Regions from separate parts of the Micromonospora sp. C41 genome, predicted to be linked through region 1. Evidence: riboswitches for the same ligand, from Rfam matches in the RefSeq annotation. Region 1 holds a riboswitch; each other region holds the start of a gene.
What was found. A riboswitch is a leader RNA that binds a small molecule or an ion and turns the genes downstream of it on or off. The one in region 1 is predicted to bind cyclic di-AMP.
Positions count from the first base shown of each region.

Region 2: linked by a shared signal. The riboswitch ahead of KBX43_RS02210 (transglycosylase family protein) and the one ahead of KBX43_RS08785 (hypothetical protein) in region 1 are both predicted to bind cyclic di-AMP.
Region 3: linked by a shared signal. The riboswitch ahead of KBX43_RS27065 (hypothetical protein) and the one ahead of KBX43_RS08785 (hypothetical protein) in region 1 are both predicted to bind cyclic di-AMP.

Region 1 covers NZ_JAGPXP010000006.1:28,524-33,753, forward strand. The annotation lists gene KBX43_RS08775 (MarR family winged helix-turn-helix transcriptional regulator) at 18-359, opposite strand; gene KBX43_RS08780 (carbonic anhydrase) at 519-1,178, shown strand; gene KBX43_RS08785 (hypothetical protein) at 1,240-2,265, opposite strand; cyclic di-AMP (ydaO/yuaA leader) riboswitch at 2,269-2,400, opposite strand; gene KBX43_RS08790 (YibE/F family protein) at 2,555-3,838, opposite strand; gene KBX43_RS08795 (SHOCT domain-containing protein) at 4,003-4,212, opposite strand; gene KBX43_RS08800 (metal-sensitive transcriptional regulator) at 4,338-4,637, opposite strand; gene KBX43_RS08805 (heavy-metal-associated domain-containing protein) at 4,718-4,924, shown strand; gene KBX43_RS08810 (hypothetical protein) at 4,960-5,230, shown strand, end outside.
Region 2 covers NZ_JAGPXP010000002.1:9,433-14,662, reverse strand. The annotation lists gene KBX43_RS02220 (M4 family metallopeptidase) at 1-1,314, shown strand, start outside; gene KBX43_RS02215 (YbaB/EbfC family nucleoid-associated protein) at 1,449-1,898, opposite strand; gene KBX43_RS02210 (transglycosylase family protein) at 2,082-2,726, opposite strand; cyclic di-AMP (ydaO/yuaA leader) riboswitch at 2,725-2,870, opposite strand; gene KBX43_RS02205 (LLM class flavin-dependent oxidoreductase) at 3,043-4,605, shown strand; gene KBX43_RS02200 (helix-turn-helix domain-containing protein) at 4,652-5,128, shown strand; gene KBX43_RS02195 (SDR family oxidoreductase) at 5,162-5,230, shown strand, end outside.
Region 3 covers NZ_JAGPXP010000035.1:45,722-50,951, reverse strand. The annotation lists gene KBX43_RS27085 (BON domain-containing protein) at 1-187, opposite strand, end outside; gene KBX43_RS27080 (hypothetical protein) at 358-762, opposite strand; gene KBX43_RS27075 (STAS domain-containing protein) at 1,184-1,543, shown strand; gene KBX43_RS27070 (SRPBCC family protein) at 1,585-2,121, shown strand; gene KBX43_RS27065 (hypothetical protein) at 2,118-3,194, opposite strand; cyclic di-AMP (ydaO/yuaA leader) riboswitch at 3,199-3,330, opposite strand; gene KBX43_RS27060 (cation diffusion facilitator family transporter) at 3,474-4,388, opposite strand; gene KBX43_RS27055 (AAA family ATPase) at 4,483-5,230, opposite strand, start outside.

The sequences.
Region 1 (5,230 bases):
GCGGTCGCGGGAACCGGTCACCGGTCGGCGGTGACGTCCCCGGCCGGCTCGGCGGCGAAGAGGGCCAGCAGGGCGCCGACCTGCTGGTCGGCCTCCGCCGGGTGCCGGAAGCGTCCCTTCGGGTTGATCGTGTACTCGTTGCGCCGCCCCACGCGGGTGCGCCGCAGGTATCCCCCGGCTTCCAGGTCGGCGACGATGGCCTGGGCCGCCCGCTCGGTGACGCCCACCTCGTCGGCCACGTCCCGCAGCCGCGCCGTGGGGTTGCGCGCGATCGCCAGCAGCACATGTCCGTGATTGGTGAGGAAGGTCCAGTTGCGGCGGCTCCCGTCCTCACCTGGTGTCGTCGCCATGGTGGCCATGCTATGGCCATCGACGCTGCCGACCCGAATCGGACGCGGGCCGGCACGGGAAAGTATGAAATGCGTATCACGAATCTTGACGTGCCCCTGACGCCGTGTGACCGTGAAGTCGCGAGGCCGTCCGGCCTGGTCGTTCCGCAGGTAGACGAGGTGAGGCAGATGACGCCGAGAAGCCCGGAGCAGGCGCTCGCCGAGCTGCGTGCCGGCAACCACCGGTTCGTCACCGGTGTGCCGCAGCATCCGAATCAGGACGCCGGGCACCGGGCGGCGGTGGCCGACGGCCAGCACCCCTTCGCGGTGATCGTCGGCTGCTCCGACTCGCGGCTCGCCGCGGAGATCATCTTCGATCGGGGTCTCGGTGACCTCTTCGTGGTGCGTACCGCCGGGCACACCGCCGGGCCCGAGGTGCTCGGCAGCGTCGAGTACGCGGTCACCGTGCTGGGCACGCCGCTCGTGGTGGTGCTCGGGCACGACTCCTGCGGCGCGGTCCAGGCCGCCCGGGAGGGGGTCCGGACCGGCGCCGCTCCGGCCGGGCACCTGGGAGCGGTGGTGGACGCGGTCTCGCCCAGCCTGCTGCGCGCCGCCCGGCAGGGCATCGACGACCTCGACGGCATCATCGACGTCCACATCGCGCAGACCGTGGAGACGCTGCTGGCCCGGTCCTCCGTGCTGGCCGAGCGGGTCGCGGCGGGCCGGTGCACGGTGGCGGGGATGTCGTACCGGCTCTCCGGCGGCGAGGTGCGGACAGTGGCGCAGGTCCCGGCGTCACTGCCCGCTCCCTCGTCGCCGGCGGACGCGGACGCGGCGCTGGCCGGCTGACCGGAGCGCCGGACGACGAAGGGGCCGCCCACGGGGGCGGCCCCTTCTTGCTGCGTCCAGGTCAGAGCATCGACATGTGGACGTGGTCGGTGTGGTTCGACGGCCCGCTGTACGACCTCCAGCCGGTGGCCGGGAACCAGATCTGCCGGTTCCAGATCACGTAGTAGATGCCCAGCCGGTCGGCGTTGCGGATGAGGAAGGCGGCCACGTCGTTGCCGTACTTGCGGGTGTCGTTGTTGTGCCAGGGTGAGAAGCCGCTGTTCTGCAGCGACCAGTCGCACGCCTTGCCCTTGGGGTGCTCCCACGGCCCGCCCGGCCGGTAACAGCCCACGAAGCGCGTGTAGCCGGCGCGCCGGACCTCCTTGTAGGCGTGCAGCGTCCGCGGCGTGATGCAGCCCGAGGTGGTCGGGTCGTTCTCGCTGCACGACTCGGCCTTCCAGCCGCCGTCGGCGGTGCGGCCGGGGCCGATCTTGGCGACCGGTGAGGTGGCGTCGACCAGGCCGCCGGTGAAGCCGAGGCCGCCGACGAGCTTGAGGGCGCGTTCGGCCTGCACCTTCTCGCGCTCCATCGCGTTCTTCTGCTTCTCCTGCTCGCGCACCTCGGCGTCGAGCGCGATCTTGGCCGTCTCGGCGCGGTTCTTGACCGCGTTGATGGCGGCCAGGCGCTGCGCGTTGAGGAGGTTCAGCTCGTCCAGGGCGTTGACGCGGCGGACGAACGAGTCGGGCGAGTTGCTCTCCAGCAGCATCGCCATCGCGCCCATCCGGCCGGTCCGGTAGGACTGGGCGGCGAGCTGGTTGACCTGCGGGCTGAGCGCCTCGAGTTCGGCCTGTGCCGCCTGTACCTCGGCGGCCAGCCGCCGCTGGCGGTCCTGCGACTTGGCCAGCTTCGCCTTCGCCTGGAGGAAGTTCCGGTTGGCGCTGTCGATCGCCTCGGTGATGAGCGGTGGTTCGCCGTCCTCCTCGTGCCCGGACGGCTTCGGGGCCGCCGCGGCGGGGGCCGCCGTCGCCGAGTTCGGCCCGGCCAGCACTGCCAGCGAGGCCAGCACGGCCACCAGGGGTGTCAGCCAGCGGCGCAGGGGTGGCGTCACAGTGTTCCCTTCCGTCGGCCGCCGACCGGGTTAGCTGACGGGTTCGGGACGGAAGTGGCCCCTACCGCTCGCGCGGATTCACCCCATGTACCTGGTTCCCCGGCTCGCCCGCAGGCGATTGGGCGGCGGCACCGCTGGCGCCGGTGCGCGCCTTCGGCGGTGACCGGCAGCGAGGTTACCCGACAGCACTCCTGCGGATCTACGTCCGGAAGCCGACCAATAGCGAGATTTCGCCGTGGCGCACCGTGACCAGCGTCGCGTTTGAAATCGATGGTCACCGTGCGGAGTGTCACCATGTCGCCTCCGTACTTTTTCCGCCGCCGAGCGCCTCCAGCGCGTCGTCGCGTCCGGTCGGCGGACGGGGCGGCGGGGGCACGGGCGACGCCGGCTCCGGACCGGGCGCGCGCCGTCCGGCGGTGGTCACGATCGCGGCCAGTGCGGTCGTCAGCGGTACGGCGGCGATCAGGCCGAGCGTGGCCACCGCGCTGCGGACGATCTCCTGGGCGAGGAACTCGCTGGTGAGGATCTGGCTCACCGGGCGGGAGTCGGCGACCAGCAGGAGCAGCAGTGGCAGCGACGCGCCCGCGTACGCCAGCACGATGGTGTTGACGGTGGACGCGATGTGGGCCCGGCCGACGCGGGTCGCCGCCCGGTAGAGCTGCCGCCGGGACAGCCCCGGGTTGGCGTGCGCGAGTTCGGTGACGGTGGCCGCCTGGGTGACGGTGACGTCGTCCAGCACGCCCAGCGAGCCGATGATGATGCCCGCCAGCAGCAGCCCGTGCAGGTCCACGTCGCCCTGGAACATGGACAGCGTGGTGGCGTCCTCGCTGCCGAAGCCGGTCAGATGGGTGGCGGACGTGGCGAGCAGGCCGAGCACGCCGGTGATCACCAGGCTGCCGAGCGTGCCGAGCACCGCCACCGACGTCTGCGCGGTGATCCCGTGCGTCAGATAGAGCACCACGAACATGATCAACGCGGCGCCCACGATCGCCACCAGCAGCGGCGGCTGGCCGCCACCGATGCCGGGCAGCACGAAGCCGAGCAGGATGGCGAAGCTGGCCGCCAAGCCGCCGAGCGCGGCGAGCCCGCGCCAGCGGCCGAACGCCACGATCGCGGCGGCGAAGAGCACAAGCAGCCAGATCAGCGGTGTGCCGCGCTGGTGCTCGGCGATGTTGTAGGACTTCATCGAAGGGTCGGCCGGGTCGATCAGCTCGACCAGGACGATCTTGTCGCCGACCTCGACCCGGGGCGCGCCCGGTCCGGCCGGGAGCGGCGTCTCGACCTGCCGTCCCGCGTCCGGGCCCTGCTCGGCGGCGACGGTCGCGGTGCCGCAGGGGCCGCCCGCGCCCTCCGGGGCCTCCGGCGTCGGCGGGCAGGGTTCGGTGACCACCCGGGTCACGGTGCCGTGGTAGCGGGGGACGTCCGCGCCGCCGACCGGCTCCCGGTCCTGCCGGGGCCAGAGCACCAGCGCGGCGATCACGGTGAGCGCGAACAGCGGCACCACCACGGCGACGAGCAGCCGCCGTACGCCCGGTGGCGTGGGCGGTGCGGGGCGGGTGTGGTCGGCACCCAAGGCGTCTCTCCCAACGGTCGCGGCGACGCCTGGTCCGCCGGACCGGTCTGGTCACCGGGCCGGCGCGGACGTGTCGACCACGTCCGGGTCGTCGCCCCGACATGGTAGGCAGCCCGGCTGGGTGCTCCCGGACACCGTGACCGGTGACGCGCGCCCCGCGCGGGTCAGGCCAGTCCGGCCCGGCGTCGCCGGTACTCGTCCTCGTCGATCTCGCCGCGGGCGTACCGCTCGTCGAGGATGCGCCGGGCCGCCGTCGGCCCGGACCGCTGCGGGCCGGTCCACCGTACGGCCAGCCAGAGGAGCCCTGCCAGCACCGCCAGCACCGCCAGGGACCAGATCCACATCCAGCCCATCATCGGGCTCTGCCACATCATCGGGCCGCCCTCCGTCCGTCACCGCGGGTCCGCCGGGGCCGGCCTGCCCGCCACTTCGACGGTACGGCCGCACGGGCGCGTCGGCGCGGGTCGATGTGCCCTGCTCGGAGGGGCGGAGGTCCCGTTCAGCCGCGCTTCATCAGGCGGCCGACGGCGGCCATCATCTCGGTCGCCATCTCGTCGGCCCGGCCCTCGGCGGCGCCCTCGTGCATGCAGTGCCGCGCGTGCCCGTCGAGCAGGCCGAGGCCGACCTTGTCCAGCGCCGCCTGGATGGCCGAGATCTGGGTCAGCACGTCGATGCAGTAACGGTCGTCCTCGACCATCTTCTCGATGCCACGGACCTGACCCTCGATCCGGCGGAGCCGGGCGAGGAGCTGGTCCTTGCTGGCGGTGTAGCCCCGGGTCGGGCTGGACGGAGCGGTCATGAGAACGAGGATAGCGTACCCCTCGGGGGTATGCTAACGTTCCGGCTGTACCCCCAGGGGGTATGAGATCGGAGGGCGACATGGAGAGCACCTACCAGGTGAGCGGTATGACCTGCGGCCACTGCGTCAACTCGGTGAGCACCGAGCTGAGCGCGCTTCCGGGCGTCACCGGCGTCCAGGTCGACCTGGCCACCGGCCGGGTCACCGTCACCAGTCAGAACCCGCTGGACACGGACACCGTCCGCGCGGCGGTCGACGAGGCCGGCTACGACCTCGTCGGTGCGTGACGGGTCCACGGGACCCGCAGAACCGAGGAGAAACCATGAACACGGCGACGAAGCTCAGCGGCTTCGCGCTCGGCCTCGTGGCGGTCTTCGGCGCGGCGTACGGGATCGGCAACCTGGCCGATCCCGTCGCCCCGGCCGCCGAGACCCGCCACGACGACAGCGGCAGCGACCACGGGACCGGCGACACCGGTCACGGTGACGAGAACGGCGCCGACGCGCACCTGCCCGGCGGGCTGCTCGTCTCCGAAGGCGGCTACACGCTCCAGCCCGCCACCGCGCCGGCCGGGCAGTTCGCCTTCCGGATCA
Region 2 (5,230 bases), on a different contig from region 1:
GACGTGTGGGGCAACGGCACCGCCACGAACAAGGAGACCGGCTGCGTGGACGCGCTGTTCTCCGCGCAGACCGAGCACAAGATGCTCGCCCAGTGGCTGGGCCGCAACGGCGCCAACGGCAACGGCGGCTACTGGCCGATCCGGGTGGGCCTCAACGACCAGAACGCCTACTACGACGGCAGCCAGGTGCAGATCGGCAAGAACACCGCCGGTCAGTGGATCGGCTCGCTGGACGTGGTGGCGCACGAGATCGGCCACGGCATCGACGACAACACCCCCGGCGGCATCTCCGGCGGCGGCACGCAGGAGTTCGTGGCGGACACGTTCGGCGCGGCCACCGAGTGGTTCGCCAACGAGCCGTCCAGCTACGACGCGCCGGACTTCCTGGTCGGCGAGAAGATCAACCTGGTCGGCTCCGGCCCGATCCGCAACATGTACAACCCGTCGGCGCTCGGCGACCCGAACTGCTACTCCAGCAGCATCCCGTCGACCGAGGTGCACGCCGCGGCCGGGCCCGGCAACCACTGGTTCTACCTGCTGGCCAACGGCAGCAGCCCGACCAACGGGCAGCCGTCCAGCTCGACCTGCAACAGCAGCAGCGTGAGCGGACTGGGCATCCAGAAGGCCATCAAGATCATGTACAACGCCATGCTGCTGAAGACGTCGTCCTCGTCCTACCTGAAGTACCGCGTCTGGACGTTGCAGGCGGCGAAGAACCTCTACCCGAGCAGCTGCACCGAGTTCAACGCGGTCAAGGCGGCCTGGGCGGCGGTCAGCGTGCCGGCCCAGTCGGGTGAGCCGACCTGCGCCGGCGGCACCCCGACGCCCACGCCGACCGCCACCACCACCCCGCCGTCGGGCGGCTGCTCCGGCAACAAGCTCGCCAACCCCGGCTTCGAGTCGGGCAACGTGAGCTGGACCGCCTCGTCCGGCGTCATCACCACCGACAGCGGCCAGGCCGCCCACGGCGGCTCGTACAAGGCGTGGCTGGACGGGTACGGCTCGTCGCACACCGACACGCTCAGTCAGTCGGTGACGATCCCGGCCGGATGCCGCGCGACGTTCAGCTTCTGGCTGCACATCGACAGCGCGGAGACGACCACCGGCACCGCGTACGACAAGCTCACCGTCAAGGCCGGCAGCACCACGCTGGCCACCTACTCCAACCTGAACAAGGCCACCGGCTACGTGCAGCGGTCCTTCGACATCTCGTCGCTCGCAGGCACCACGGCGACCATCTCGTTCAGCGGCGTGGAGGACAGCTCACTGCAGACGTCCTTCGTCGTCGACGACACCGCGGTCACCCTGAGCTGACCGTGGCGTAGCGCGGCCGGTCGTCGTCCTCCCGGCGGCCGGCCGCATCGTCGTGCCGGGCGGTGCCGCGTCGCGCGTGGCCGCCGCCACGTGCCGGGGCGGCGCCGCGTCGTGCCGGGCCGTGTGCGGTCGGGTCAGGCCGGACGCCCGGCCTGGGACGCCGTGCCGCGGTCGCGGTGGATCCGCGCGGCCGCCTCGTGCATCGCGCGACCGAACAGCTCGGCCTGGTCACCCATGCTGCCGAGCCGGGCGGCGAGCGCGTCGGCGTCGGCCCGCGCCGACGCGCTGACCCGGGCGTCCAGCTCGGACAGCGCGGCGTTGGCGGCGGCGGTGACATGTCCGCACAGGACGTCGAGGGGCTCGCCGGCCAAGTCCGGGTCGATCGTCACGGAATCCAGCCGGCCACCCTGAACGGCGACCGCGCGGACCCGGCCGTCGGCTGCGGTGCCCTCGGCGCGCAGCAGGTCGCCCGGCTCGCCGTCGGCGTGCTCCGAGGCCCGGGAGCGCATCGCGGTGAGCGCCTGCTGCGTGCGGGTCAGCAGTTCGTCGATGCTCGCGGCCGCCGAGAACGGATCGTTGGTCATTTCCGCGCTTTCTTCACGTCTGAGCCGATCATCGTGACCCTAGCAACCGGCTCCGACGAATCGCGGTCAGCGGCCGTCACGGGTGGCGTCCGGCGCCGCGAGCAGGCCGGACACCGGCGGCGCGGCGTGTCGCGGGCGGCCGGACGCCCCGCCCCGGCGACCCGGCCGGGCGTCCGGACCAGATCAGCGCAGACGCAGCCGCTGACCGGGGAAGATCAGGCCGGGGTCGTCGCCGACCACTGCCCGGTTGCGCTCGTGCAGGGCACGCCAGCCACCGTCGACGCGCTGCGCCACGGCGATCTCCGACAGCGTGTCCCCGCGCCGGACCACGTACGTCCCGGCCGACGGCTGCGGCGCCGCAGTCGTCGCGGCCCGCTCCGGCGCGGCCTTACGCGTGGCGGCCCGCTTCGGGGCGAACTTCTTCGAGGTGGCCTTCTTCGGGGCCGCCCGCTCGGACCGGGTCGCCGCGGCGTTCGCCGAGCCGCCCTTCTTGCCGCAGACCGGCCACGCGCCGATGCCCTGGCCGCGCAACACCTTCTCCGCGACGGCGATCTGCTCGGACCGGCTGGCCAGGTCGGCGCGGGCGGCGTACTTCTGGCCGCCGTAGCCGTTCCAGGTGGCGCGGGAGAACTGGAGCCCGCCGTAGTAGCCGTTGCCGGTGTTGATCTTCCAGTTGCCGCCGGACTCGCAGCGCGCGACCGCGTCCCAGTTGACGCCCGCGCTGGCCGGTGCGGCCGGGCCGAACAGGCTCGCGGCGCCGACGGCGGCGCCGGCCAGGACCGCTCCGAGAGCGGTACGGCGGCTTCGGGCCGAGTATGCAGTTGCCATGTGGATTCCTCCACGCCGACGAGGTGAGCTGTCGGGTTCGGGCCGAGGAGCCCGGCCGCCGGTGGCGGCTTCACCCCGAGGTGACGATGCACCGTGGAACGTGTGGTTCCCCCGCTCCCGCACGAGGTTCGGTTACCGGGGCCGGCGGCGGGATTTGGCGTTTCCGGCCCGCGGTGCCCGCGAATGCGAACGAAACCGACGCTAAGGACGGTTTGCGACGATCGTCCACTTCTTGTGATGGTGTTCACCCGGCCGGGCTACCACCTGTGGAGCTACCGTGGCAGGGCCGAGCAAGATCACGGGAGGGGCGGGACGGATGACCGATCACGGACACGAGCTCACCTTCGGCGGCTTCATCACGCCCGCCGCCGGGCAGCCCGACCAGGTGGTGGCGCTGGCCACGCTCTGCGAACAGGTCGGGCTGGACCTGGTCACGTTCCAGGACCACCCGTACCAGCCGGGGTTCCTGGACACCTGGACGCTGATGTCCTACGTGGCCGCCGTCACCGAGCGCATCCGCCTGGCCGGCAACGTGCTCAACCTGCCGCTGCGCCAGCCGGTGGTGCTGGCCCGCAGCGTGGCCAGCCTGGACCTGCTCACCGGCGGCCGGGTCGAGATGGGACTCGGCGCGGGTGCGTTCTGGGACGCGATCGAGGCGACGGGCGGGCGGCGCCTGTCCCCCGGCGCGGCGGTCGAGGCCCTGGACGAGGCGATCCGGGTGATCCGCGAGGTCTGGGACACCGACCGCCGCGGCATGATCCGCGTCGACGGCGAGCACTACCGGGTGGTCGGCGCCAAGCGCGGTCCGGCGCCCGCGCATCGGGTGGGCATCTGGGTCGGCGCGTACAAGCCGCGCATGCTGCGCCTGGTCGGCCGCGCCGCGGACGGCTGGCTGCCCTCCCTGTCCTACCTGCCCAAGGGCCCCGACGAGCTGCCCGCCCTGAACGCGCTCGTGGACGAGGGCGCGCAGGCCGCCGGGCGCGACCCGGCCGAGATCCGCCGCATGCTCAACGTGACCGGCACGTTCGCGCGCTCGTCGGCCGGCTTCCTGGCCGGGCCGCCGGAGCAGTGGGTGGAGGAGCTGGCCAGGCTCACGCTGGAGCACGGCATCACCACGTTCATCCTCGGCAGCGACGAGCCGCGCGCGATCCAGATCTTCGCCCAGGAGGTCGCGCCGGCGGTCCGCGAACTCGTCGCCGCCGAGCGCACCGCGCCCGGCAGCGGGGCCCGCGCGGTCGCCGACGACACAGCCGCCACCGGCGGCGCGGCCACGCTGGCGGTCACCCCCACCCCCGACCCGGGGGTACGTCTGAGCGCGCGCCGCCCCTGGGACGAGTCGACCCGGCCGACCGCCCCGCCGCCTCCGGCCGGCCAGGTCTACCCACCCCGGGGGCAGGCCGCCGGGCAGCACCTGGTGGACGTGCACGACCACCTGCGCCAGGAGCTGGCCCAGGTGCGCGACCTGCTGGAACAGGTCAAGCGGGGCGCCGTCTCGCCGGGCCGGGCGCGGGCGGCGCTCAACGAGATGACCATGCGGCAGAACAACTGGACGCTCGGGGCGTACTGCGCGGCCTACTGCACCATGGTCACCCAGCACCACGGGCTGGAGGACGCCTCGATCTTCCCGCACCTGCGCCGCTCCGAGGCCGGGCTGGCGGCCGTGCTCGACCGCCTCGAGGAGGAACACGTGGTGATCCACGGGGTGGTGGAGGGCGTCGACCGGGCGCTCGTGGAACTGGTCCACCGGCCCGGCGACTTCACGCAGCTCCAGGAGGCGGTGGACCTGCTCACCGACACGCTGCTGTCGCACCTGTCGTACGAGGAGCACCAGATCGTCGAGCCGCTGGCCCGGCACGGCTTCTTCCCCGGCCAGCTGTGAGGTAGCTGACTTTTGATTTCCTAAGTCAGGGGGTACCGTCGACGCCATGACGGACCTCCTTGCCCAGCGTGACTCCTGGTCCACCGCCAACTGCTCGATCGCCCGGGCGCTGGAGGTGGTCGGCAACCGCACCACGCTGCTCCTGCTGCGCGAGGCGTCGTTCGGCACCCGCCGCTTCGACGACTTCGCGCGGCGGGTCGGCGTCAGCGAGCCCGTCGCCGCCGCACGCCTCAAGCAGCTCGTCGCCGACGGGCTGCTCGACCGGCGCCCCTACCGCGAGCCCGGGCAGCGCACCCGCGACGAGTACGTGCTCACCGCCAAGGGCAGCGACCTGATCCCGGTGCTGGTCGCGCTGCGGCAGTGGGGCGACACGTACGCCGCCGACGAGGCCGGCCCGGCCGTCCGGCTGACCCACGACGAGTGCGGCGCGGCCGTGCACGCCCGGCTGCGCTGCGACGCCGGACACGACGTACCGCCCGGCGAGCTGGCCGTCCTGCCCGGTCCGGGCCTGCTGTCCGCCTGACCCACCTTCCTTCCCCACCCCTCGGAGCGAGACATGAAGATCGCTGGAAGCACCGCCCTGGTCACCGGCGCCAACCGTGGCTTCGGCCGGCACCTGGCCGCC
Region 3 (5,230 bases), on a different contig from region 1:
CCCGGTGCGCGGCCCGCTCGGCAGCCCACTTCTTGGCGTAGCTGTCCACCCGGCCGGTCAGCGTCACCACGCCCTCGGTGACGGTTACGCCGATCTCGTCCGGGCCGACCCGGGGCTCCCAGGTCAGTTCGTCGAGCACCGCGGACTGGATGTCCCGGTCGGTGCGCGTGATCGTGTCGGTGGCCATCCGGCTCTCCCTCCGTCGATGGCGGCGCGGGCACGCGGTCCCGCACCCGCGATCCTGCGCGTGTCCCGGGTGACCGGCCCTCACCCGGTCCGGGTGGGGGAGAGCACCACGCGGCACGGTGGCCGCCCCCGGGAGTGCCGGGAGCGGCCACCGTGCCGGTCGGGTGGGGTTCAGCCGTCCAGGCCGGCCGGGGAGTTCGGGCGGTCCACGTCCACGAACTCGATCTCGTCCGCGGCGCGGTCGCGGCTGCCCGCGGCGCGCGCGGCGGTGCCGGCGGCCCAGCCGATCGCCGCGCCCGCGAGCGCCGCCGCGATCAGCAGCGTCCAGGGCAGGGCGGGCCGGCGTCCGGCCAGCGCGTCGAAGGCGAGCGTGGCCCGCCGGCGCGCCTCCTCGGCGGCGGAGCCGACCAGGTCGGTGGCGTCGTCGGCGAAGCCGGAGGAGTTGCGGCGGGCGCTGCGGGTGGCGTCGCGCACGCTGTCACCGGCGGAGCCGGCCGCGGAGAGCAGGTGCTGCCACGCCTGGTCGGCGACCCGCTCGGCCTTGCCCCGGCGGTCCAGCAGGTTGGATCCGAACATCGTTCTACCTCCTCGGGTGCCGAAGGCCGGCGGCCACTTCGGACTCCGGTGTCCATCCGGCGCGTTCACTGTCTCGGGGCAGTGCCCCACCGGCGCACGCGGCAAACCCTCGCGGTGGTGCCCGGCTCGTGAGCAGCGAACGGGACGAACCACCCGAACGCGCCGGGACCGGTGCCGACGGGACGTGCGCGCGCCCGCTACCCTGGTCGGCGGATCGACGGGTCCGACCGGCCGTACGGCTGGCCGCGGCCCGCGTCGAAGGGGAAACTGGAACCCGGAGGTCCGGATTGGGAGCGCCCAGGTGTGCCCAGTTCGCGAATTGCTCATCCCGGGGGGTGGCGACCGGGCCGTTGGAGGAATACTCTCGGTCGCGGCCCGCGTACTGATGAGGCGCCCGTCAAGGGCGAGTGGAGGTGCTCGCGTGAGCCTGTCGATCGTGAAGTCGGTGCGGCCGGGTGGTGTCGTCCAGATCGCGCCCCGTGGGGAGATCGACGTCGACACCGCGTACGAGGTGCGGGAAGCGATCGCCGAGGTGCTCGCGAAGGGCCGTCCCTCGCGCATCGAGCTGAACATGCGGCTCGTCACGTTCATCGACTCGGTCGGCATCAGCGCCATGGTGGCCGGCTTCCAGACCTGCGAGGTCAGCGGCGTCAAGCTCGTGGTCACCGAGCCGAGCCGGTTCGTGCACCGGCAGCTCTGGGTGACCGGCCTGCTCGGCCTCTTCGGCGCTCCCGAGCCGTGGTTCGCCGACGACACCCCCGAGGTGCTGCCCGGCGCCTGAGCGCCGTTCGCACCCCCTGCGGCCAGGGGACCTTCTACCCGTTGCCAGCCCGGCGTCGGTACGGGACGATCGTCGCGACGTACGACGGCGAGGGGGCCCGCTTGCAGAGCAGCGACAGCTTCAGCTACACCGTGCAGGCCCGGTGCAGCCGGGCCGACGCGGTGGCACTGCTGGGTGACCTGAGTCGCCAGGGCGAGCTGCATCCGCTGATCGTCCGGGTCCGGCAGCTGCCGGCCCGGCCGGGCGCGCTGGCCAGCTACGCGATCACCGACCGGCTGCAACTGGGCCCGCTGCACTTCCCGGTCACGTACCAGGCGGACGTGCTGGTCGCGAGCGAGGACGAGGTGGTCACTGTCGCCCGGCAGCAGCCGGCGACGACGGTGCGCAACCACACCCGGCTGCGCGACGAGCCCGACGGCACCGTGCGCATCGACGTGGAGATCACGCTCACCGCGCCGGCGCCGCTGTTCGGGTACGCGTTCCGCCAGGCCCGGGCGGCTCACCTGAGCCTGGCGGCCCGTCTCGGCGCGACGCTGGAGGGCCGGCCCGATCCGGCCGGCCCCCCGGGAGCGCGCTAGTACACCGACAGGTGCACGTGGTTGGTGTGGTCGCTGGACGGGTCGCCGTTGCCGCCGCTGTACGACTTCCACCCGCTGCTGGGCAGCCAGATCTGCTTGAACCAGATCACGTAGAGCACGGCGAGCGGGTCGGCGTTGCGCACGAAGTACGCGGCCAGGTTGTTGCCGTACGTCCGGTCACCGCCGCTGGCCACGCCGCCGAAGCCGTTCTTCTGGGCGGCGAAGTCGCAGGCCCGCCCCTTCGGGTGCTCGCCCGAGCCGCTGGGCCGGTGGCACGAGACGTACCTGGTGAAACCGGCCGCCTTGGCCTGCTGCAGCGCGTGCAGCGTCCGCGGGGTGATGCAGCCGTTGGCCGGGGTCGGGTCGTTGACGCTGCACGACTCCGACGGCCACGAGCCGTCCGAGTTGCGTGGCGCGGGCTTCGCGTTCTTGCTTGAGGTGCCCTGGACGCTGCCGCCGCCGCTGCTGTTGTTGCGGGCGGAACGTTCGTTCGCCACTTCGAGCGCGCGCTCGGCCTGCTCCTTGCGCTTGCCCATCACCTCGACCTGCTTGCGCTGCTCGCGGATCTCGGTGTCGAGCGCGGCCCGGGTGCGGGTGGCCTCGTCCCGGGTGGTGATCAGCTCGCGCACCGTGCGGTCCTCGTGCGCGGCGACCTGTTCCAGCGTGGCGGCCCGGTCCATGAAGCCCGCCGGGCTGCTGCTGTCGAGCAGCGCGGCGGCGGTGCCGAGCCGCCCGGCGCGGTACGCCACCCCGGCGATCTCACCGACCTTGGCGTCACGTACGGCCAGCTCGGCGCCGACCTTCGCGAGCTGGTCGTTGAGCTGCTTCTGGCGGTTCACCGACCGGTTCAGCGCGGCCTTCGCCTCCAGCCAGCCCTTGCTGGCCGCGTCGAGTTGGGCGCGCAGCTCGGGCGTGCCGCCCTCGTCGTCGCCGGGCGCGGCGGCGAGCAGGGCGGTCCGGGGCGCCGCCGAGGCGGGGGAGGCCGGAACGGTCGCGACGCCGACAGTCAGCGTCGCGACGAGCAGGGCCGCCAACCGGGCGGCCGTCCGTCGTACAGGTGCCACTGGGGGCATTCACATGTCCTTCCGTCAACCGCCGACCGGGTTAGCTGACGGGTTCGGGACGGAAGATCCCTACCGCTGACGCGGATGCACCCCACGTACGTGGTTCCCCGGCTCGCCCCTTCGGGCGATTAGGCGACGGCCACCCCACCTGCGCCGGTGACGCCGGTGGCTGCGGCCGCGACCGAGCCTACCGGCGCGGCCCGGGCGTGGCTCCGTTGCGCAGTGCCGCATGGTGGGGCAAAACCGACATAAGTGTACAGCAGTCACGGTGATTTAAGTCTGCCCTAATCACCACTCGGTCTTTCCGCACACTCCGGCTGACGCTCCGGGTTCGACCTGCAACGTGGCGTGATCGATGGAGAAGTCCTCGTGCAGCGCCGTCCGCGCGGCGGCCAGCACCCCGGCCGGGTCCACGCCCGGGTCGGTGGTCAGGTGCGCCGAGGCCACCTCCATGCCCGAGGTGAGCGTCCAGACGTGCAGGTCGTGCACCTCGGCCACGCCGGGGACCGCGGCCAGCCGGTCGTGCACGGCGGTCACCTGGAGGTGCTCCGGCGCCGCCTGCACCAGGATGCGCACCGCGGCCCGGCCGAGCCGCCAGGTGCGCGGCAGGATGAACAGGCCGATCCCGACGGCGACCAGTGGGTCCGCCCACCACCAGTCGGTCACCGCGATGACCAGCGCCGCGGCGATCACGCCGAGCGAGCCGAGCAGGTCGCCGAGCACCTCCAGGTACGCGCCGCGCAGGTTGATGCTCTCCTTCGCCCCGGCGCGCAGCAGCGCGAAGGCGACGATGTTGGCGAGCAGGCCGAGCACCGCCACCACGAGCATCGGGCCGGCCAGCACCTCCGGCGGCTCGCCGAAGCGGCGTACCGCCTCGATCAGGACGTAGACCGCGACGGCGCCGAGCAGCACGGCGTTGGCGAGGGCGGCGAGCACCTCCAGCCGGTAGAGGCCGAACGTGCGCTGCGGGTCGGTGCCGGCGCGCCGGGTGGCGGTGATCGCCGCGAGGGCCATGCCGATGCCGAGCACGTCGGTGAACATGTGCCCGGCGTCGGAGAGCAGGGCGAGCGAGCCGGTGGTGAAGGCGGCCACCGCCTCGACCACCATCAGGACGGCGAGCAGCGCGAACGCGGCCCAGAGCCGGCCTGCGTGGCGGTGTGCCGCGTTGGCCACCGCGCTGCTGTGGTCATGACCTGCGCCCACGCCAACACCCTCCCTGCCGCGTACCGGCCGGGCCCAATGTATGCTCACATCGCTATGTATGCAAGTGAACTGTGGGTGGCGCGGGCGTGGCCCCTCACCCCACCGGGTCGAGCGTGGTGAGGCGCTGGGTCGCCCGGGACAGCGCCACGTAGAGCGTGCGCACCCCCGAGCCCGGATCGGCCCGGATCTCGCTCGGCGCCACCAGCACCACGCCGTCGTACTCCATGCCCTTGGCCTGGAGGCTGGTCACCACCTGGAGCCGGCCCGCGCCGAGCGCGCCCAGCCAGCCGGCCACCTCGTCCCGGCGCGGCACCGGCGTGATCACGCCGACGGTGCCCTCCACCTGGCCGAGCAGCGCCTCGGCCGCCTCGACGGTGGCCGCCGGCAGCTCGGCGGCGGGCACCGTGCGCTCGACCGGCGGAACGCCGGTGGACCGGACCGCGTCGGGCAGCGGCAGATCCGGGTAGAGCCGGCGGATCTCCGCCGCCGCCACCGCGAAGATCTCCGCCGAGTTGCGGTAGTTGGTGGTCAGCTCGTAGCGGTGCCGCTTGCGCCGGCCCAGCGCCTGGTCCCGGGCCCGGTCCAGCTCCTGCGGGTCGCCGGTCCAGGCCGTCTGCGCCGGGTCACCGACAACGGTCCAGGACGCCAGCCGCCCGCGCCGGCCGATCATCCGCCACTGCATCGGCGAGACGTCCTGCGACTCGTCCACCACCACGTGCGCGTAGTCGCGGTAGTCGGCCGGACGCTCCCGCGCCGCCGCGCGGGCGGCGCGCTGCCGATCGGCGTACGTGCTCAGCTCGCGCACGCCACCGGCGAGCTGGTACGGGTCGCGCTTGGGCCGG